4 regions of the Pseudomonas sp. I2 genome follow, and region 2 is predicted to be linked to each of the others. Evidence: predicted binding sites of a transcription regulator. Region 2 holds the regulator's gene; each other region holds the start of a gene.
What was found. Region 2 encodes FliA, which starts transcription of late flagellar genes. Its sites were predicted from a motif close to CTAAAGTTTNNNNNNNNNNNGCCGNTAA; they were not measured.
Positions count from the first base shown of each region.

Region 1: WCE05_RS05405 (methyl-accepting chemotaxis protein) is a predicted target of FliA. The motif match lies at 2,958-2,985, and genes of this name have one in related genera.
Region 3: WCE05_RS12350 (methyl-accepting chemotaxis protein) is a predicted target of FliA. The motif match lies at 2,933-2,960, and genes of this name have one in related genera.
Region 4: flgM (flagellar biosynthesis anti-sigma factor FlgM) is a predicted target of FliA. The motif match lies at 2,861-2,888, and genes of this name have one in related genera.

Region 1 covers NZ_JBCGFQ010000007.1:36,781-42,421, reverse strand. Annotated here, with positions in the region: gene WCE05_RS05420 (acyl-CoA dehydrogenase C-terminal domain-containing protein) at 1-261, shown strand, start outside; gene WCE05_RS05415 (FecR domain-containing protein) at 408-1,403, shown strand; gene WCE05_RS05410 (Na+/H+ antiporter family protein) at 1,452-2,771, opposite strand; gene WCE05_RS05405 (methyl-accepting chemotaxis protein) at 3,024-5,168, shown strand; gene pgm (phosphoglucomutase (alpha-D-glucose-1,6-bisphosphate-dependent)) at 5,424-5,641, opposite strand, start outside.
Region 2 covers NZ_JBCGFQ010000034.1:20,567-26,207, reverse strand. Annotated here, with positions in the region: gene WCE05_RS17695 (chemotaxis protein CheA) at 1-1,096, opposite strand, end outside; gene WCE05_RS17690 (protein phosphatase CheZ) at 1,109-1,897, opposite strand; gene WCE05_RS17685 (chemotaxis response regulator CheY) at 1,916-2,290, opposite strand; gene fliA (RNA polymerase sigma factor FliA) at 2,394-3,134, opposite strand; gene fleN (flagellar synthesis regulator FleN) at 3,131-3,964, opposite strand; gene flhF (flagellar biosynthesis protein FlhF) at 4,055-5,365, opposite strand; gene flhA (flagellar biosynthesis protein FlhA) at 5,377-5,641, opposite strand, start outside.
Region 3 covers NZ_JBCGFQ010000020.1:41,489-47,129, reverse strand. Annotated here, with positions in the region: gene WCE05_RS12360 (inorganic phosphate transporter) at 1-1,321, shown strand, start outside; gene WCE05_RS12355 (helicase HerA-like domain-containing protein) at 1,440-2,915, opposite strand; gene WCE05_RS12350 (methyl-accepting chemotaxis protein) at 3,084-4,958, shown strand; gene WCE05_RS12345 (glycosyltransferase family 1 protein) at 5,136-5,641, shown strand, end outside.
Region 4 covers NZ_JBCGFQ010000021.1:35,484-41,124, reverse strand. Annotated here, with positions in the region: gene WCE05_RS12760 (MFS transporter) at 1-822, shown strand, start outside; gene WCE05_RS12755 (flagellar brake protein) at 1,171-1,914, opposite strand; gene WCE05_RS12750 (flagella synthesis protein FlgN) at 1,995-2,462, opposite strand; gene flgM (flagellar biosynthesis anti-sigma factor FlgM) at 2,510-2,824, opposite strand; gene flgA (flagellar basal body P-ring formation chaperone FlgA) at 3,036-3,788, opposite strand; gene WCE05_RS12735 (chemotaxis protein CheV) at 3,855-4,784, shown strand; gene cheR (protein-glutamate O-methyltransferase CheR) at 4,834-5,641, shown strand, end outside.

The DNA of each region.
Region 1 (5,641 bases), on a different contig from region 2:
GCGCCTCGGGACGTCAACCTGGTCAGCGCCACGGCAGTGGAATACCTGCACCTGTTCGGCCTGACCGCCTACGCCTACCTGTGGGCACGTATGGCGGCCATAGCCCAGCGCAAGCTCGACGAGGATCCGGCGTTCCTTGGTGCCAAGCTGGCCTGTGCCGAGTTCTTCTTCCAGCGCCTGCTGCCGCGCAGCCTGGCGCTGGAAGCCAGCATCCAGGCCGGTAGCGCCAGCCTCTATGGCATGGCGTCAGGGCAGTTCTGAACTCGGGCTGTGCGGGATTGGGCCGGTTGAGTGTCAGAACCGGCCCTTTATTCAGACGAAAAAACGCACATTTGATAGTCATTCGCCATTATCTCGGTTCTCGCAGCCCCTTCGCAGGGGTAGAATGCGCAAAACCGGGAGCCGCAATGAACCACGACCGCTTCACCCCCACTCCAGACGATGCCATCACCGACGCCGCCGCCCATTGGTGCATGCGCCTGCATGCCGATGACTGCACGAACGCCGAGCAGGCGGCATTCGCCCAGTGGCTGGCGGCCGACCCGCGGCACCTCGAGGAATACCAGGCGATGCTGGACATCTGGCAGACCGCCGACCTGCTGCCACGCAGCGCGACCGTGACCAAGCTCAAGCCCCGCGCCCGGCAGCGCAACTGGCGCCCGTTCGCCTGCGCGGCGGCGATCGCCCTGCTCGCCTTGCCCCTGGCCGGCTGGGTGGGCTGGGAACAAGGCTGGGTGCCCAATCGCTACCAGCATTTCGAAAGCACCGACCAGGTGCGCCAGGTAACGCTGGGCGATGGCAGCGTGGTCGAGCTCAACCTCAATACCGAGCTGCGCTACCTGAACTACAAGGACCAGCGCCAGGTCACCCTGGTCAAGGGCGAGGCGTTCTTCAAGGTCGAACATGACAGCGCGCACCCGTTCATCGTCCGCGCTGGGCATGGCCAGACGCGGGTTACCGGTACCCAGTTCAACGTCTGGAAGTACCAGGACCAGGTCGAGGTGACCCTGGTGGAAGGCTCGGTGCTGGTCAGCAGCAATGGCAGCGACGGCGGCTACCGCCTCGGCCCCGGCATGCAGGCCAGCTACCATGCCGGCGACTTCGAGCCGACCCTTGCGCAGAGCGGCGACTACGGCAACGACCTGGCCTGGCGCAACGGCAAGCTCATCCTCGACAACCTCAGCCTGAGCCAGGCCCTGCCGGTGATCAACCGCTACCTGGACAAGCCGCTGCGACTGGCCGACGACAACACCGGCAAGCTGCGCGTCAGTGGCGTGTACAACACCCGCGAAGTGCACCGGCTGGTGGACAACCTGCCCCAGGTACTGCCCGTCTACCTGACCCGCAGCAAGGACGGCGGCACCGTCCTCAACCGTATCTCGCCGCTCCCGGACAAGGGCTGAGCCTTTTCGATACTGGGGCCGCTTCGCGCCCCCAGTGGGCTCGATACCTCAGAGCACCATCGCCGCCAACCACCCGAAGGCCAGCAACGGCAGGTTGTAGTGGATGAAGGTCGGCACCACGGTGTCCCAGATGTGGTGATGCTGCCCATCCACATTGAGCCCCGAGGTCGGCCCCAAGGTCGAGTCCGAAGCGGGCGAACCGGCATCGCCCAGCGCCCCGGCGGTGCCGACGATGCACACGGTGGCCAGCGGATCGAAGCCCAGTTGCACGCACAGCGGCACGAAGATCGCCGCCAGGATCGGCACCGTGGAGAACGACGAGCCGATCCCCATGGTCACCAGCAGCCCCACCAACAACATCAGCAAGGCGCCGATGCCCTTGCTGTGGTCGATCCACCGCGCCGACGCCTCCACCAGGCTCTTCACCTCGCCGGTGGCCTTCATCACCTCGGCGAAACCCGAGGCCGCGATCATGATGAAGCCGATCATGGCCATCATCTTCATGCCTTCGGTGAACAGGTCGTCGGTGTCCTTCCAGCGCACGATGCCCGACAGCGAGAAGATCAGGAAGCCCACCATGGCGCCAATGATCATCGAGTCCAGCCACAGCTGGATGATGAACGCCGCGGCGATGGCCGCGCCCGCCACCAGCAAGGTCAAGGGGTTGTAGCGCACGCTGACCTGCTCGACCTGCTCGATGCGCGCCAGGTCGTAGTCGCGCTTGCGACGGTAGCTGAAGAACACCGCCAGCAGCAGGCCCGCGAGCATGCCCGCGGCGGGGATGGCCATGGCCTGGGTGACGTTGACCCCGCTGACATCCACGCCCGCGCGGCTGACGTTGGCCAGCAGGATCTCGTTGAGGAAGATGTTGCCGAAGCCCACCGGCAGGAACATGTACGGGGTGATCAGGCCGAAGGTGATCACACAGGCGATCAGCCGGCGGTCGATGCGCAGGCGGGTCAGCACGTACAGCAGTGGCGGCACCAGCAGCGGGATGAAGGCGATGTGGATCGGCAGGATGTTCTGCGACGAGACCGCTACCACCAGCATCAGGCCGATCAGCAGCCACTTGAGCGAGCTGCCATTGGCATGCCCCTGGCGGTCGATCACCGCCAGGGCACGATCCGCCAGGGCATGGGCCAGGCCCGACTTGGCGATGGCCACGGCGAACGCACCCAGCAACGCATACGACAGCGCCACCGTGGCGCCACCGCCCAAACCACTGTTGAAGGCCTTGAGCGTGCCCTCGGTGCCTAGGCCGCCGACCAAGCCACCGACCAGTGCGCCGACGATCAGGGCGATGACCACATGCACGCGGGACAGGCTCAATATCAGCATGATGCCGACCGCGGCAATGACTGCATTCATGGTGTGGGTTACCTCGTTGCGACAGACAAAAAGCGGGCGCACCGGCGACAGGCTACGGGCAGGCAGCGGCCGGGCGTGGGGATGTTGTTATGAAGGGCGCACACTCTGAAGCAGTGGCCGGCGGATGTCAAAGCCCTCTGCGCCGCGACAGGGCAGCAAGCCGGGGTGATTCAATTGAACGTTTGAATAAAGAAAATGCCCATCCTGCCGAAACACTGTTCACCCCAAGACCTATTACAAGGGATTCGCCCAATGCCTTTGCGACAACTGTCCATCCAGTGGAAGATCACCCTGCTCGCAGGCCTGTGCCTGGCGGGCATCGTCACCTTGCTGGTCGGCCTTTCGCTGTACCGCATGGTGCACAGCTCCGACCTGGTCAAGGCAAGCAGCATGCAGATGCTCGGCGAGGCGGCCCAGGCGCGCATCGCGTCGCAAGGCGAGGTGCAGGCCCTGAACATCAGCCGCCAGTTCATGGATGCCTACCAGTACGGGGCTGGCTTCGCCCGCCAGGTGCTGTTCCTGCGCGAACAGGCCGAAAAGCGTTTCCTCGACGCCTACGACTTGCGCGAAGACCTCACCCGCCAGGTGCGCACTGCCCTGCAGGCCAACCCTGATCTACTCGGCCTGTCCCTGGTGTTCGAACAAGGCGCCCTGGACGGCAAGGACGACCTGTTCACTGGCCAGAGCGAACTGGGCAGCAACGAGACCGGGCGCTTCTCCCTCTACTGGTCGCAGCCGCGCGCCGGCCAACTGACCGCCATGGCCCTGCCCGAGCAAGACCTGGCCAACACCGAGGTCGGCCCCAGCGGCGAGCCGCTCAACAGCTGGTGGGCCTGCCCGCGCAGTACCCGCAAGGTCTGCGTGATCGAGCCATACTTCTACCAGATCGATGGCCAGCAGGTGCTGATGACCAGCATCGTGTTCCCACTGATGGTGGCCGACAAGGTGATCGCCACCCTCTCCGTCGACATCAACCTCAACAGCCTGCAGGCCTTGAGCCAGGCCGCCAGCCGCAGCCTCTACGAAGGCCGCACCACGGTCGGCATCCTCAGCCCCGCAGGCCTGCTGGCCGGCTACAGCGCAGATGCCAGCAAGCTGGCCCAGCGCCTCGAGCAAGCCGACCCGGCCCAGGGCGCCGAGCTGGTGCGCAGGCTCGCCGACGGCAAGCTGCAGGTGCTGGCCGACCAGCAGCGCCTGAAAGTGCTGGCCGCCTTCGCGCCGATTCCTGGTGCCCGGCCATGGGGCGTGCTGCTCGACGTACCACAAAGCGCCCTGGCCGGGCCGGCCGAGGTGCTCGAGCAGGAGCTCGATGCCCTCAACACCAGCGGCACCCTGCTCGAGCTCGGCCTGGGCCTGGCGGCGGCGCTCGCCGGCCTGCTGCTGATCTGGCTGATGGCCCGCGGGGTGACCCGGCCGATCCTCGACGTTGCCGCCATGCTCAAGGATATCGCCAGCGGCGAAGGCGACCTGACCCGCCGCCTGGCCTACGACAAGCGCGACGAGCTAGGCGAGCTGGCCGGCTGGTTCAACCGTTTCCTCGACAAGCTGCAGCCGACCATCGCCGAAGTGAAACGCTCGGTGCAGGCCGCCCGTGGCACTGCCGACCGGTCCTCGGCCATCGCCACCCAGACCAGCGCCGGCATGGAGCAACAGTACCGCCAGGTCGACCAGGTGGCCACCGCCTCCCATGAGATGAGCGCCACCGCCCAGGACGTCGCCCGCAGCGCCTCCCAGGCCGCGCAGGCGGCCCGTGACGCCGACCAGGCCACTCGCGAGGGGCTGGCGGTGATCGACAGCACCACCCGCAGCATCGACACCCTGGCCGCCGACATGAGCAGCGCCATGACCCAGGTCGAGGGCCTGGCGCACAACAGCGAGAAGATCGGTTCGGTGCTGGAGGTGATCCGCTCGATCGCCGAGCAGACCAACCTGCTGGCGCTCAACGCCGCCATCGAAGCCGCCCGCGCCGGCGAGGCCGGGCGTGGGTTCGCCGTGGTCGCCGACGAGGTACGCAACCTGGCGCGGCGTACCCAGGAGTCGGTGGAGGAAACCCGTCAGGTCATCGAGGCCTTGCAGGCCGGCACCCGCGAGGTGGTCGGCGCCATGGACAACAGCCACCGCCAGGCCCAGGGCGGTGTCGAGCAGGTCGGCCAGGCGGTCACCGCATTGCAGCGCATTGGCCAGGCGGTGACGGTGATCACCGACATGAACCTGCAGATCGCCTCGGCGGCCGAGGAACAGAGCGCAGTGGCCGAGGAGATCAACAGGAACGTCGCGACCATCCGCGACGTCACCGAGTCGCTCTCCGGGCAGGCCAACGAGTCGGCGCGGGTCAGCCAGTCGCTCAACAGCCTGGCCAACCAGCAGCAGGGGCTGATGGACCAGTTCCGCGTCTGAGGCGGGCCCGCCAGGCCCGTGGGCCTCGTCGTCTACACTTGCCCGGACCCAAGGAACGGCTACCGACGAGGCCTCGATGAAGAAGACTACAACGCTGTTGGCCGGCCTGCTGCTGGCGATAGGCTTGGCCAGCACCGACACCGCGGCGGCTTGGGCTGCGCCGTCAGGGGCCTGCGCGCCCCGGCATGCTGGATCGACTTCATCTCTGCCATTCGGGGGCGTTTCGCGCCCCCGAATCATTGAAGCGCCACAGCCTCAGGCAATGGCAGCATCGACCAATACCTGCGCCTCCTGCACCAAGCGCTGCAGATGCGCCTCGTCGACGAAGCTCTCGGCATAGATCTTGTAGATATCCTCGGTCCCGGACGGCCGCGCGGCGAACCATCCGTTGGCGGTCATCACCTTCAGCCCACCGATGGCCTGCCCATTCCCCGGTGCATGGCTGAGAATCCCCTCGATCGCCTCGCCAGCGA
Region 2 (5,641 bases):
CCGCCTCGCTGACCGCGTGCTTGTCGGCAGCCGGCGCCGGGGCACGGGCCGGGGCCGCAGGCTTGTTGGCAGCAGGCGCGGCGGCGGCAGGCTTGACGGCGGCAGGCTTGACGGCCGGTGCCGGCTTGGCAGCGGGCTTGCTTTCGGCCTTGGGCGCACTGGTCGCCGGCGCAGCCGCCACGGCGGCAGGTGCCTCGCCAGCCACTGCGTCGCTGGAGAATTTGCCCTTGCCATGCAACTGGTCGAGCAACGCTTCGAATTCGTGCTCGGAAATGTGCTCGCCGTCGCCCGCCGCCGGGGCAGCGCTGGCCACGGGCGCAGCGGCGCCAGGCAGCGCATCGGCGGCGAAGGTGCCCTTGCCGTGCAACTGGTCGAGCAACGCCTCGAACTCGGCGTCGGTGATCTCGTCGCCCGCCGGTGCCGCGGCAGAGTCCTGCGGCGCAGTGGCGACGGCTTCCGGGGAGAACTGCCCCTTGCCGTGCAACTGGTCCAGCAGCGACTCGAACTCGGCATCGGTGATCTCGTCGCCTTCGCCGCCGACCGCCTCGCCCTGCCTCTGCTCGGCAGCCTCGGCCTGGGCCTTGACCGCGTCGAGGGAGTCGAGCAGTTGTTCGAATTCGCTATCGGTGATGTCCGCCTCGGCAGCCGGCGCTTCGGCGACCGCTGCCGGCGCCTGCTCAGGGGCCGGCGCCTCGGCCTCGGCTGCGGCAGGCTCTGCCAGGCGCGACAGGGCCGCCAGCAGCTCGGGCGTGGCCGGGGTGACGTCGCTGCGCTCGCGCACCTGGCCGAACATGCCATTGACCGTGTCCAGCGCCTCGAGGACCACGTCCATCAGCTCTGCGTCGACCCGGCGCTCCCCTTTGCGCAAGACGTCGAACACGTTCTCGGCGATATGGCAGCACTCCACCAGCTCGTTGAGCTGGAGGAAGCCGGCGCCCCCTTTAACAGTGTGAAAACCGCGAAAGATCGCATTGAGCAGGTCCGCGTCGTCGGGCCGGCTTTCCAGCTCGACCAGTTGCTCGGACAGTTGCTCGAGAATTTCGCCGGCTTCTACCAGGAAATCCTGGAGGATTTCTTCATCGGCGCCGAAGCTCATTGAACGTGCTCCCTAAAAACCCAGGCTGGACAGCAGATCGTCGACATCGTCCTGACCGGACACGACGTCTTCACGCTTATCGGCATGAATCTGCGGACCTTCACCCCGGGCCGGATGTTTTTCTTGATCTTTTTCAGCGCGCAGCTGCTGGTGGTCATGTTCGATACCGGCAAAACGGTCGACCTGGCTTGCCATCAGCACGAGCTTGAGCAGATTGCTTTCGACTTCGGTGACCAACGCGGTCACGCGCTTGATCACCTGGCCGGTCAGGTCTTGATAGTCCTGGGCCAGGAGAATGTCGTTGAGATGGCCTGCGACCTTGCGGTTACCCTCGACGCTGTGCGTCAGGAAACTGTCGACGCGCTTGACCAGCTCGCGAAACTCCGGCGCGGCGACCTCGCGGCGCATGAAGCGCTGCCAGTCGGCACTCAGGTTCTGGGCTTCGGCGGCCAGGTCGTTGAGCACCGGGGTGCCCGCTTCCACCAGGTCCATGGTGCGGTTGGCGGCGCCCTCGGTGAGCTTGACCACATAGGCCAGGCGCTCGGTGGCGTCGGTGATCTGCGACATTTCCTCGGCCTGCGGCATGCGCGGGTCGATCTGGAAACTGACGATCGCGCTGTGCAACTCGCGGGTGAGCTTGCCGACTTCCTGGTACAGGCCGCGGTCGCGGGTCTGGTTCAGTTGGTGGATCAACTGCACCGCCTCGCCGAACCGGCCGTGCTCAAGGCTCTCGACCAGTTCCTGGGCATGTTTCTTCAGGGTCGATTCGAACTCACCCAGCGACGTGTTTTTCTGCTCCATGGCGCCCCCTGACGTGACTCAACCGTTGACGCGTTCGAAGATCTTCTCGATCTTCTCCTTGAGCACCTGGGCGGTAAAAGGCTTGACCACATAGCCGTTGACCCCGGCCTGGGCCGCTTCGATGATCTGGTCGCGCTTGGCCTCGGCAGTCACCATCAGCACCGGCATGTGTTTGAGGCGGTCATGGGCGCGGACCTTGCGCAGCAGGTCGATGCCGGACATGCCGGGCATGTTCCAGTCGGTCACCAGGAAATCGTAATGGCCGTTTTCCAGCATCGGCAGCGCCGTGGTGCCGTCGTCGGCCTCGTCGGTGTTGGTGAAGCCCAGGTCACGCAACAGGTTCTTGATGATCCGCCGCATCGTCGAAAAGTCGTCAACGATGAGGATTTTCATGTCTTTGTTCAATTAGACCTCCAAGCAGTCCTAGACGCGCTCGGCCCCGAGCACGCATTCAATCAATTGGGCATCATTTACAACGACTGCGGCGAACCTGGCTTCAGCGCGCCCGCCATTCCCCCAGGCGGCTGCGCAGGCGCGCCGCGCACTGGCTGTGCAACTGGCTGACACGCGACTCGCTGACCCCCAGTACCTCACCGATCTCCTTGAGGTTCAGCTCTTCGTCGTAGTACAGCGCCAGCACCAGGCGCTCACGCTCCGGCAGGTTGGCGATCGCATCGGCCAGCGCGGCCTGGAAGCGCTCGTCCTCCAGGTCGCGCGAGGGCTCCTGCTGGCCACTGGCGCCATCCTCGTGCAGCCCCTCGTGCTCGCCGTCCTGCAACAGGTCGTCGAAGCTGAACAGGCGGCTGCCCAAGGTATCGTTCAGGATCCCGTAGTAATCATCGAGACTCAATTGGAGTTCGGCAGCAACTTCATGATCTTTAGCGTCACGGCCGGTACGCGCCTCGACGGCACGTATCGCGTCACTGACCATACGGGTGTTGCGGTGCACCGAGCGCGGCGCCCAGTCGCCCTTGCGGACCTCGTCGAGCATGGCGCCACGGATGCGGATACCGGCGTAGGTCTCGAAGCTGGCGCCCTTGCTGGCATCGTACTTGTTGGCCACTTCCAGCAGGCCGATCATGCCGGACTGGATCAGGTCCTCGACCTGCACGCTGGCCGGCAGGCGCGCCAGCAGGTGATAGGCGATGCGCTTGACCAGCGGGGCGTAGCGTTCGACCAGTTCGTACTGGGCATCGCGCGACGCCTTGCTGTACATCTTGAAACCGCTCGCGTTCATAGCACCGGCCCTGCGCTGGTGGGCTGCACCAGGCGCTCGACGAAAAACTCCAGGTGCCCGCGCGGGTTGGCCGGCAACGGCCAGCTGTCGACCTTCTGCGCGATGGCCTTGAACGCCAGCGCACACTTGGACCGCGGGAAAGCCTCGTAGACCGCCCGCTGCTTCTGCACCGCCTTGCGCACGCATTCGTCGTAGGGCACGGCGCCGACATACTGCAGCGCGACATCGAGGAAACGATCGGTGACCTTGGTCAACTTGGCGAACAGGTTGCGGCCCTCCTGCGGGCTCTGCGCCATGTTGGCCAGCACGCGAAAACGGTTCATGCCGTAGTCGCGGTTGAGCAGCTTGATCAGGGCGTAGGCGTCGGTGATCGAGGTCGGCTCGTCGCACACCACCAGCAGCACTTCCTGGGCCGCGCGGACGAAGCTGACCACCGAGTCGCCGATGCCGGCGGCGGTGTCGATCACCAGCACGTCGAGGTTGTCGCCGATCTCGCTGAACGCCTGGATCAGGCCGGCATGCTGGGCAGGCGCCAGGTGCACCATGCTCTGGGTGCCAGAGGCGGCCGGGACGATGCGCACGCCACCGGGCCCCTGCAACAGCACGTCGCGCAGTTCGCAGCGGCCTTCGATGACATCGGCCAGGGTGTGCTTGGGCGTGAGGCCCAGCAGGACGTCGACGTTCGCCAGGCCCAGGTCGGCGTCCAGCAGCATGACCCGCCGGCCCAGCTCGGCCAGTGCCAGGGACAGGTTCACTGAAACGTTAGTCTTGCCGACGCCACCTTTGCCACCGGTTACGGCGATCACCTGTACGGGATGCATGCTACCCATGTTCGTTCTTTACCTTGTCTCGCTTGGACCCAGGCCACATGAGGGGCTGAACTCGACCCCCTGATGTAGGTACTTTGCGCTGCACATTCATCAACCCGCGCGCTTGCCAGGGTTGTGATAGAGATCAGCGAACATGTCGGCCATCGCCTCTTCGCTGGGCTCGTCCTGCATTTGCACACTGACTGCGCGGCTGACCAACTGGTGCTTGCGCGGCAGGTGCAGGTCGTCGGGAATGCGCGGCCCATCGGTAAGATAGGCCACCGGCAATTCATGACTGATGGCCAGGCTCAGCACTTCACCGAGGCTGGCCGTTTCATCGAGCTTGGTCAGGATACATCCGGCCAGGCCACAGCGCTTGTAGCTGTGGTAGGCGGCGGTCAGCACCTGCTTCTGGCTGGTGGTTGCCAGCACCAGGTAATTCTTGGCGGCAATGCCGCGCCCGGCAAGGGTTTCCAGTTGCATGCGCAGGGCCGGGTCGCTGGCTTGCAGGCCAGCGGTATCGATCAGCACCACGCGCTTGCGCAGCAACGGCTCCAGCGCCTGGGCCAAGGACTGGCCCGGATCGACGTAGGTCACCGGTACGTTGAGGATGCGCCCCAGTGTCTTGAGCTGCTCCTGGGCACCGATACGGAAGCTGTCCATGCTCACCAGCGCCAGGTTATGCGCGCCGTACTTGAGCACGTAGCGCGCCGCCAGCTTGGCCAGGGTGGTGGTCTTGCCCATGCCGGCCGGGCCGACCATGGCGATCACCCCGCCCTCCTCGATCGGCTCCACCTCTGGAACCTCGATCATCCGCGCCAGGTGCGCCAGGACCATGCGCCAGGCATGCCGTGGTTCGCCGATCTCGGCGGTCAGGTCGAGCAGTTCGCGGGCGATCGGGCCGGACAGGCCGATGCGCTGCAGGCGGCGCCAGAGGTTGGCCTGCTGCGGCTTGCTGCCCTGCAACTGGCTCCAGGCCAGGGAGCCGAGCTGCACTTCGAGCAGCTCGCGCAGCCCCGACAGCTCCGAGCGCATGGCATCGAACAGACGCGGGTCGACGGCAGCCGGAGCCTGCGCGGCGGCAGGCGGCGGCAGGTCGACATGGGGCTCGACCAACGGCTCCGAGGCGGTCAGCGGCAGGCCGGCGAACAATTGGCGGTTGCCTTCGTCGGTGTCGTTGCGGCTGCCCAGCTCGGCCTGGGCGGTGGCGATGCGCGACTGGGTCTTGCGCAGTTCGTCCTCGAGCTCGGCATTGGGCACACGTGGGGCCAGGGCGGACAGCTTGTAGTCCAGCGCGGCCGTCAACTCGACACCGCCGGCGATGCGCCGGTTGCCGATGATGGCGGCATCGGCGCCCAGCTCATCGCGAACCAGCTTCATGGCCTGGCGCATATCGGCGGCGAAAAAACGCTTAACTTGCATAACCCACTACCTCAGCCATTGGGGCCCACGGTGGCAACGATGGTGACTTGCTTGTTGTCAGGTATTTCCTGATACGCCAGAACATGCAAATTCGGTACAGCCAGGCGGCCGAATCGCGACAGCATCGCGCGGATCGGGCCCGCTACCAGCAGGATAGCCGGATGACCCTGCATTTCCTGGCGCTGGGCCGCCTCGATCAACGAACGTTGCAGCTTCTCGGCCATGCTCGGCTCCAGGAGAACACCGTCTTCCTGGCCTTGCCCGGCCCTTTGCAGA
Region 3 (5,641 bases), on a different contig from region 2:
CCTGGCCGTATTCTTCTCCGGCGTGTTCAACTTTCTCGGGGTTCTGCTGGGCGGTGTCGGGGTGGCCTATGCCATCGTCCACCTGCTACCGGTCGAGCTGCTGATCAATGTGAACACCGGGCACGGCCTGGCCATGGTCTTCTCCTTGCTGGCCGCGGCCATCACCTGGAACCTGGGCACCTGGTATTTCGGCATCCCCGCGTCCAGCTCCCATACCCTGATCGGCTCGATCCTCGGCGTGGGCCTGGCCAACGCCCTGATCAACGAGATCCCGCTGGGCGACGGCGTCAACTGGCAGAAGGCGATCGACATCGCCCTGTCGCTGGTGGTCTCGCCCATGGCCGGCTTCGCCGTGGCGGCCCTGGTGCTGATCGGCCTGAAGTGGTGGCGCCCGCTGTCGAAGATGCACAAGACCCCGGAGCAGCGCCGCAAGCTCGACGACAAGAAGCACCCGCCCTTCTGGAACCGCCTGGTCCTGGTGATCTCGGCCATGGGCGTGAGCTTCGTGCACGGCTCCAACGACGGCCAGAAAGGTATCGGCCTGATCATGTTGGTGCTGATCGGTATCGTCCCGGCGAAATTCGTCCTCGACCTGAACAGCACCACCTACCAGATCGAGCGTACCCGCGATGCCACCCTGCACCTGAGCCAGTTCTACCAGCGCAATGCCGCCACCCTGGGCGAGTACCTGGCACTGGGCAAGGCCATCCCGAGCGACCTGCCAGAGCAGTTCAGCTGCAACCCGCAGCAGACCGAACCGACCATTACCGCCCTGCAATCGTCGCTGGCAGGCGTGACCGACTACCGTGCCCTGAGCGCGGAGAAGCGTGTCGAGGTACGTCGCTACCTGCTCTGCCTGGACGACACGGCGAAGAAGGTCGGCAAGCTGCCTGGCCTGGATGCCCGTGAAAAGGCCGACCTGGACAAGCTGCGCAAGGACCTGACCGCCACCACCGAATATGCCCCGTTCTGGGTGATCGTGGCCGTCGCCCTGGCGCTGGGCCTGGGTACCATGGTGGGTTGGAAGCGCGTGGTACTGACCGTCGGCGAGAAGATCGGCAAGCAGGGCATGACCTATGCCCAGGGCATGTCGGCACAGATCACCGCCGCTTGCGCCATCGGCATGGCCAACGTGTTCAGCCTGCCGGTATCGACCACCCACGTACTGTCCTCGGGCGTGGCCGGTACCATGGTAGCCAACAAGAGCGGCCTGCAAGGCGGCACGGTGAAGACCATCCTGCTGGCCTGGGTACTGACCCTGCCGGCCTCCATGGGCCTGGCCGCGGGCTTGTTCTGGCTGGCGTCGAAGTCGATCAGCTGAACCGATCGCTGTTGCAGGAAAAGCGCCCCAAGGGCAATGCCGGTCAGTTAAGACTTTCAGTTGTCATTTGGGGCGGCTTCGCCCCCCATCGCCGGCAAGCCGGCGATGGGGGGTTAGCTCAACGTCGCTTGCCCCCCAGCAGCGACCCCATCAGCCCCCGCACCAATTGCCTGCCCAGCTGGTTGGCCGCCTGCCGCACCGCCGACTTGATCGCCTGCCTCGCCGCGCTTTGCAAAAACTCTCCCGCCTTGTCGGCGAAACTGTCCTCGTCAGCCTTGGGCTGCGGCACCGGCTCCACCGGTTCGCCCTTGCGTGCCATGAGCATTTCATAGGCCGACTCGCGATCGATCGGCTTGTCGTAACGCCCGGCCAACGGCGAGGCGGCGACCAAGGCACTGCGTTCGGCCGCGCTCAATGGCCCGATTCGCGACTGCGGCGGCGCCACCAGTACCCGCTGGACCTGTTCCGGCGTTCCCTTGTCCTGCAAGGTGCCCACCAGCGCCTCGCCGATACCGAGTTCGGTCAACACGCTCAAGGTATCGAACGCCGGATTGGGGCGGAAACCATCGGCCACGGCCCGGAGCGACTTCTGCTCCTTGGCGGTGAAGGCGCGCAGGCCATGCTGGATGCGCAAGCCCAACTGCGCCAATACCGCATCCGGCAGGTCGCCCGGCGACTGGGTGACGAAGTACACGCCTACCCCCTTGGAACGAATCAGCCGCACGACCTGCTCGAGGCGGTCTTGCAATGCCTTGGGGGTGTCGTTGAACAGCAGGTGCGCCTCGTCGAAGAACAGCGCCAGCACCGGCTTGTCGGCATCGCCCCGCTCGGGCAACTGTTCGAACAGCTCCGCCAGCAACCACAGCAGGAACGTGGCATACACCTTCGGCGCCTCGTGCACCAGGCGGCTGGCATCGAGCAGGTGGATGCGCCCACGGCCGTCGCTGTCCGGACGCAACAGGTCTTCCAGTTGTAGGGCCGGCTCGCCGAACAGCGCCTCGGCGCCCTGCTGCTCCAGGGTCGCCAAGCGGCGCAGCAAGGCCTGGGTGGAAGCGCTGGTCATCAGTGCGCTGTCTTCGCCCAGCAATTGGGGGTTGTCCTTCAGGTGCGCCAGCAAGGCCTTGAGGTCCTTCAGGTCCAGCAACAGCAGGCCCTCGCGGTCGGCCACCTTGAAGGCGGCATACAGCGCGGCCTGCTGGCTGTCGCTCAACTCGAGCAAATTGCCCAGTAACAGCGGGCCCATTTCGCTGAGCGTGGTGCGCAACGGATGACCGGACTCGCCGGCGATATCCCACAAGGTGACCGGATAAGCCTGCGGGCGATGCGCCAGCCAGGGCATCCCGGCGATGCGCTCGGCCACCTTGCCCTGTGGCGTGCCGGCGGCACCGAGGCCACACAGGTCACCCTTGACGTCGGCGGCGAACACCGCCACACCGGCATCGCTGAAGATCTCGGCCAGGTGCTGCAGGGTCACCGTCTTGCCTGTACCGGTGGCACCGGCCACCAGGCCATGGCGGTTGGCCAGGCGCATGGGCTGGCCCACAGGCTGGCCGTCCGGGCCTGCTCCTACAACTATTTGCGAAGAATCTGACATCTTCTTTCTACCTCTCCTCAAGCTTTGCCGCCTATCGGCCGATATCCCATCGTGATTTCCCCCTGAAAGACAGGAACAACCCGAAAAGGACCCCGGTGATTGTTGCACTGTTTTCCAAGCTGCCTTCGTGCGAACGACCCGATAAAACCTTAGCGGACCCGATACGCCATGAACAAAAGCCTTCGCTTCAGCCACAAGATCCTCTTGGCGGCCTCGCTGATCGTGATACTCGCGTTCAGCCTGTTCACCCTTTACAACGATTACCTCCAGCGTAATGCGATTCGCGAGGACCTGGAGAACTATCTGGCTGAAATGGGCGAGTCCACCTCGACCAACATCCGCAACCTCTTCGAAGGCCGTATCAAGCTGGTGGAGAACCTGGCCCAGAACATTGCCCAGGATCCCGCCAACGCCGAAACCCTGATGGGCCAGAATGCCCTGATCTCAAGCTTCCTCACGGTCTACCTGGGCAAGGTCGACGGCGGCTTCAGCGTGCGTCCCGACGCGCCGATGCCCGACGGCTACGACCCGCGCGTACGCCCCTGGTACAAGGACGGCATGAACGCCAGCGGCGCGATCCTCACCGAACCCTACATCGACCTGACCACCAACAAGATGGTCATCGGCATCCTCAGCAAGGTGTCCAGCAGCGTCGGCGTGGTTGGAGGCGACCTGACCCTCGATGGCCTGGTGGAGATCATCAACTCGCTGGACTTCGGCGGCATGGGCTACGCCTTCCTGGTCAACGACCAAGGCAAGATCCTGGTCCACCCGGACAAGGCGCTGGTGATGAAGTCGCTGTCGGACCTGTTCCCGCAGAACACGCCGAAACTCTCCAACGACCTGACCGAGGTCCGCTCCGACGGCCAGGACCGCCTGCTGACCTTCACCCCGATCAAAGGCCTGCCTTCGGCCAACTGGTACATCGGCCTGTCGGTGGACAAGGACAAGGCCTTCTCCATGCTCAGCAGCTTCCGCACCTCGGCGGTGATCGCTACCCTGGTCGCGGTGGTCATCATCATCGCCCTGCTCGGCCTGCTGATCCGTGTATTGATGCAACCGCTGCACGCCATGACCCGGGCCATGGAAGACATCGCCCAAGGCGAAGGCGACCTGACCAAGCGCCTGCAGATCCACCAGCATGACGAGTTCGGCATCCTCGGCAGTGCCTTCAACCGCTTCGTCGAACGCATCCACAGCTCGATCCGCGAAGTGTCCTCGGCCACCGAGCAGGTCAACGAAGTGGCCCTGCGGGTGATCAGCGCCTCCAACTCGTCGATGGCCAATTCCGACGAGCAGTCCAACCGCACCAACAGCGTCGCCGCGGCCATCAACGAGCTGGGCGCCGCGGCCCAGGAGATCGCCGGCAACGCCGCCCAGGCCTCGCAACACGCCACCTCGGCGCGCCTGCTGGCCGAGGAAGGCCAGCAGGTGGTGGAACGCAACATCGAAGCGATGAACCGCCTGTCGGACCTGATCGTCACCTCCAGCGCCCACATCGAGACGCTCAACAACAAGACGGTGAATATCGGCCAGATCCTCGAGGTGATCACCAGCATTTCCCAGCAGACCAACCTGCTGGCGCTCAATGCGGCGATCGAGGCGGCACGTGCCGGCGAGGCCGGCCGTGGTTTCGCCGTGGTCGCCGACGAGGTGCGCAACCTCGCCCACCGCACCCAGGAGTCGGCGCAGCAGGTGCAGAGCATGATCGAGGAGCTGCAGGTCGGTGCCCGCGAGTCGGTCGAGACCATGGACCAGAGCCAGCGCCACAGCCACGACAGCATGGCGATCGCCAACCAGGCCGGCGAGCGCCTGGGCAGCGTGACCCAGCGCATCGGCGAGATCGACGGCATGAACCAGTCGGTGGCCACCGCCACCGAGGAGCAGACCGCCGTGGTCGACTCGATCAACATGGATATCAACGAGATCAACATGCTCAACCAGGAAGGCGTCGAGAACCTGCAGGCCACCCTGCGCGCCTGCGCCGACCTCGAACAGCAGGCCACCCGCCTCAAGCACCTGGTCGGCAGCTTCAGGATCTAGCGGCAAGCAAAAACAAAAGCAGGGGTGTGCGCACTCCTGCTTTTTCTTGCCGCTTGAAGCTTGCTGCTCACAGCCGCCCCCGATCGAACAAACTATCCTTCAGGAAGGTCAACCTTTAGGCGCGTCATCGCCGGCCCATAGCGGCCGGATGACAGACCCGAAGACGATCCCGGAGGGATGCTGATCGTGCACATCGCTGACATCACCATGTTCTACGCCCCGGCCAGCGGCGGCGTACGTACCTATCTTGATGCCAAACACCGCCGACTCGACGCCAAGACCGGCGTCCGCCACAGCCTCTTGATCCCCGGCCCCAGCGCCAGCCACGCCGATGGCATCTACCAGGTGCCGGCGCCTCCCCTGCCTTTTGGCAACGGCTACCGCTTCCCGGTACGCCTGGCCCCCTGGTGCAACGTGCTGCGCCGCCTGCAGCCCGACCTGATCGAAGTGGGCGACCCCTACCTCACCGCCTGGGCGGCCCTGGAAGCACGGCGCAAGCTCGACGTGCCGGTGATCGGTTTCTACCATTCCGACCTGCCGCTGCTGGTCAGCAACCGCATGGGCAACTGGTTCACGCCCAATGTCGAGGCCTACGTCAGCAAGCTGTACGGCAATTTCGACCGGGTCCTGGCACCGAGCCAGGTGATGGCCGACAAGCTGCGCCGGCTGGGGGTCAGGGATGT
Region 4 (5,641 bases), on a different contig from region 2:
CTGGTGCCGGTGGCCATGACCCGGCGGATCCACCCGGCGCCGCTGCGCCCGGCGCCGATGGAACCGAAGTTTTTCATCAAGCGCGTGCCCCAGTCGCTTTCCACGGTGCTCGGCGCGGGCCTGATCGTCGGCTCGTTCTATGGCCTGGCGCCGCTGTACGCGGCCAACCAGGGGCTCTCCACCGAGCAGGTCGGCCTGTTCATGGGTAGCTGCATCTTCGCTGGTCTGGTGGTGCAGTGGCCGCTGGGCTGGCTGTCGGACCGCTACGACCGCGCGGTGCTGATCCGCAGCGTGGCAGTGGGCCTGGCGCTGGCCGCGTTGCCGCTGGCGGTGCTGCCCAGTGTGCCGCTGGAGCTGCTGTTCGCCGTGGGCTTCCTGATCTCGTTGCTGCAGTTCTGCCTTTATCCGCTGGCGGTGGCGTTTTCCAACGACCACGTCGAGGGCGAGCGGCGGGTTTCCCTGACGGCGATGCTGCTGGTCACCTATGGCGTGGGCGCCTGTATCGGCCCTCTGGCGGCGGGGGTGTTGATGAAGCTGCTGGGGGCGCAGATGCTCTATGCCTTTTTTCTGTTCTTCGCCCTGGTGCTGGTCTGGCGTATCCGGCCGAAGGCGGTCACCGGGTTGCACCAGGTGCAGGATGCGCCGCTGGGGCACGTGGCCATGCCGGCGGCGGGTTCGCCATTGTCGGCGGCGCTCGACCCGCGGGTCGATGAGCAGACGGTGCAGGAGGTGATGCAGGCGCCGGTGGCGGCGGAGGACACCGAGGAAGAGGAGGAGCCTGGGGAGGATATGGCGCAGACGGAGGTCAACAGGACGGTTTGAGGTGCCACAAGGCCCCACATGCTCCCTGCAAACCGTATCATTCGCGGTCGACTCGGACCTTGTGGGCTTGCCGGCGATGGGGCGTGAAGCGGCCTCAGCTACAGCACACCCAAACAAAAACGCCACCCGGGCAGGTTAATGCTGTTCACTTAAGCAATTGGGGCCGCTTTGCGGCCCTTCGCGGGCAAGCCCGCTCCCACAAGTACGCTGCAAACCTCAAGGAGTGCACGATCCTGTGGGAGCGGGCTTGCCCGCGAAGGGCTGCAAAGCAGCCCCAATCGATGTCACATCAGACTTAAGTGAACAGCATTAACCCGGGCAGGTGGCGTTTTGCTCAGCGTACAAGCCTCAATAATCGTCCTTGTCGAACCGCCGCGCTTCGCGCTGCAACTGGTACACGAAGCTCTCGACCTTACGCTGCATCTGCCCGTTGAGGTTGTGGAAGCGCACCCCGGCGAAGGTGGTGTTGAAACGCTCCTCGAAATGCAGGTGGCGCAGCTCCACCATGACCTGCGACATGCCCAGTGGGCCACTGGCGCCGAAGCGCTCATAGACCTGGCCCAACTGCAGGCGTTCGCCAACGTTACCGTCGAAACGCAACTTGCAGCCGGTGGCGGAGATGTCCAGCAGCTTGCCGCGCAGGGCGCCGTTGCCCTTGAGCTTGTCACCGTCGAGCACCACGTCGACCAATTGCGACAGCTTGAGCGCGGCCCGGAAGGCGTTGCGCCGCTGGTGGTAGGTCACCTCGGTGGGCAGGGGGCCACGGTAGCAGCGGTGGCCGTCGATTTCGCCGATGCGCAGCGGGGTGTCGCATTCCCAGGCGATGCGTACACCCTCATGGAAGCCTTCGACGCGGAACGGTTCGCCGTTCTCTATGTATTTCTCGCCATCACGCGGGATCATTTCGTCCAGCGCCAGGGTATTGCCGTCACGGTCCACCTGAACCACGTAGCTCTGGAAGCGTTGGCTACGTTCATGGAAGGTGATGATCAGCGGATCGTGGCTATCCAGCAGCTGGCGCAGGTTGGCTGCGATCTCCAAAGGAGTGGTGAGCACCTTTGGCGGCTGGGGAGCATCGGACTCATTGAACACGGGTTATCAATCTCCAGGCAAAAACGACACACGCAAGTAACGGCATTTTGCCAGTATGTTCCGTGCCTTGATAGAAATAATCACACTTGGCTGAGCGCCCGGGGCTTGGCCAGTGGCGAGGTGGCGCCACGGCTGTCGTAGAGCGACGGAGAATCGCCGCCCATGAGGATCCTGATCTGGTTGGCCGTGGCGTGCTGCTGCACCTGGATGATCCGCCCGTTGGTCTCGTTGACCTTCTGGCAGGCATCCATCAGTTGGCTGAGCACGTCGAGCTGCTGCAGCAACACCGCGCCGTTGGGCGATTGCGCGGCCAGTGCCTGCACGCCGGCACGATCGGCGCTCAGGCCGAGGCTGGTGAGCAGGTGGTTGCGCCGCTGCCCTTGCTGTTCGAGCAAGGCGATCAACGACTGCTTGCGTGCCAGGATGTGCTCCAGCATCGCCATGTCCCGGCCGTGCAGGGCGACCGCTTCGTTCTGGAGCAGTTCGAGCAGTTGCTGGGTTGGCGCGATGTCGTTTTCGATCAGTTGCAGCAGGGTGATGTCGTGCATGGCTGGCTCTTGGCGTGTGGCGTCCTTGAAGTCAGCGCGCCGGAAGGTCAGCGCTGGGCTTCGAATTCAAGCAGTTTGCTGGCGACCCGGCCGGCATCGACCTGGTAGCTGCCGTCTGCGATCGCCTGTTTCAACTGGGCCACGCGGGCACTGTTGACCTCGGGCTGGTCGCGCAGCTTGTCGCTGATCTTCTGCAACTGCTGGGCCTCTTGGCTGAGGTGTACCGCTTCTCCGCTGACGCTGGAGCGCTTGGGCGCTTCGCTGGTTTCGCCGGCTTTCTCGGCGTTGCCGGCCGCGGTGTTGCCGCGAACGCCGCCCGTGACGGACGGAGAGTTATTCAAACGACTGAAGTCGATGACCATGATCAGAAACCTCTGGGGATTTGGACGCTTGCCATGTTTTCGGCCAACCCGAAAGAAACTTTAGCCGCGAATGCATCGCTGCCCGTCGGCAAGCTCGCACGACCCGTTTTCTGACACAGTTTAGGAAAAGCGGTTCCGCGCCGCCAGCCTTATATCCCCGGCGGTCGGGGCTGCCTTGCAGCCCATCGCCCCCCAATGACAGTTGAAACCGCTACATGGCCACCTCGACCTGCCCCGGCCCGGTCACCCGTGCCTTCACCACGCGCTTGGAGTTCAGGTTGCGCACCCGGATCTGTTCGGACAGGCCGCCCTTGGCCAATGCTTCGCCCGGCATGCGCACGCTCAGGCTGCCGCTGCGGGCGACGATCACGACATGGTCGCCCTTGCGCACCACCTCGGCCTGCTCCAGATGCTGCGGCGTGAGCACCTGGTCGAGCACGGCCGGGCGCAGCAGCTTCATGCCCACGGCCTGCTCCAGGTCGCTGAGGAAACCCTGGTTGAGCGTACCCACGTCGCGCTCGCGCAGGGCCACGTCGTCCTCGCCGATGACGCTTTCGCGCTTGAGCGGACGGGTCATCACCACCACGTCGCGAAACAGCCGCACCTGAGCTGGCACGAACACCGTCCACGGCCCGCTGCCGTTGCAGCGCAGCCGCACCGTGACCCGACCCAGCGGCTGCGCCGGGCTCTCCAGCGAAGCGTCAAGTTGCTGGCTGCACAGCGGCATGCGCAGGCGCGGGTCGAGCGAGTTGACCTGGATCTCGTAGCGGCCTGGTGTCTGGCTGGTGGCCAAGTAGTCCTCCACGGCGAATTCAAGAAACCCTTGGGTGACGCCGATAAGTTGTTCAGGCAAGGTAAACGCATCCGCCAGCGTGCGGGCGCCGGGTGCCAGCAGGCACAGCGCGGCCAGCGAGCCGGTCAGCAGGTGCGTCAATCGTCGGGAAAATGTCGTTTTCGTGTACATGACGCTCAAAAAAGCAAAGCCCGTGCCGATCTGGTACATAGGCTGATACGTATGAAGGAGTCTGGCATGGCTGGTGTTATGGATTCGGTCAACCAGCGCACGCAACTGGTGGGGCAGAACCGCCTGGAGCTGTTGCTGTTCCGCCTCAATGGCGATCAGCTCTACGGCATCAATGTGTTCAAGGTCCGGGAGGTGCTGCAGTGCCCGGAGCTGACGCTGTTGCCCAAGTCCCACCCGGTGGTGCGCGGCGTGGCCAACATTCGCGGGGCGACCATCCCGATCCTCGACTTGTCGATGGCGACCGGCCTGCCGGCCCTGCAGGAGGAGGCGCGCAACAGCTTCGTGATCATCACCGAGTACAACACCAAGACCCAGGGCTTTCTGGTGCATTCGGTGGAGCGCATCGTCAACATGAACTGGGAGGAGATCCACCCGCCACCCAAGGGCACTGGCCGCGACCACTACCTGACCGCCGTCACCCGGGTGGATGACCGTATGGTGGAGATCATCGACGTGGAGAAAATCCTCGCCGAGGTCGCGCCTTCCTCCGAGGCGGTGTCGGCTGGGGTGATCGACGCCGAGGTGCAGGACAAGGCGGTGCTGCTGCGGGTGCTCACGGTCGATGACTCGTCCGTGGCGCGCAAGCAGGTCAGCCGCTGCCTGCAGACCGTCGGTGTCGAGGTGGTGGCGCTCAACGACGGGCGCCAGGCGCTGGACTACCTGCGCAAGCTGGTGGACGAGGGCAAGCGTCCGGAGGAAGAGTTCCTGATGATGATCTCCGACATCGAAATGCCCGAGATGGATGGTTATACCCTCACTGCGGAGATTCGCAGCGATCCGCGCATGCAAAACCTGCACATCCTCCTGCATACTTCCCTGTCGGGGGTATTCAACCAGGCCATGGTCAAGAAGGTCGGCGCCGATGACTTCCTGGCCAAGTTCAAGCCGGACGACCTGGCCCAGCGAGTGGTCGACCGGATCAAGGCGACGCATTGAAACGGCCGGGGCGTGCCCCGGCCTCAGCGATTGAAAAGAGGCGGTAGCCGTGTCTACGGGTAATTTGGATTTCGAACAGTTCCGGGTCTTCCTGGAGAAAGCCTGTGGCATCCTGCTGGGCGAGAATAAGCAGTACCTGGTCTCCAGCCGTCTCAACAAGCTGATGGAGCAGCAGGGCATCAAGACGCTCGGCGAGCTGGTGCAGCGCATCCAGACCCAGCCGCGCGGCGGCCTGCGCGAGCAGGTGGTCGATGCCATGACGACCAACGAGACCCTCTGGTTCCGCGATACCTACCCGTTCGAGGTGCTCAAGAGCAAGGTCATCCCGGAGTTCGTGCGCGGCAACCCGGGCCAGCGCCTGCGTATCTGGTCGGCGGCGTGTTCGTCGGGGCAAGAGCCGTACTCGCTGTCTATGGCCATCGACGAGTTCGAGCGCAGCAACCTCGGCCAACTGAAGATGGGCGCGCAGATCGTCGCCACCGACTTGTCCGGGGCCATGCTGAACAACTGCAAGACCGGCGAGTACGACAGCCTGGCTATCGCCCGCGGCCTGTCCCAGGAGCGCCTGCAGCGCTATTTCGACCCCAGGGGGCCTGGGCGCTGGGCGGTCAAGCCGGCGATCCGCAGCCGGGTCGAGTTCCGCTCCTTCAACCTGCTCGACAGCTATGCCAGCCTGGGCAAGTTCGACGTCGTGTTCTGCCGCAACGTGCTGATCTACTTCTCGGCCCAGGTCAAGAAGGACATCCTCATGCGTATTCACGGCACGCTCAAGCCGGGGGGCTACCTGTTCCTGGGGGCGTCCGAGGCGCTCAACGGGTTGCCGGACCATTACCAGATGGTCCAGTGCAGCCCGGGGA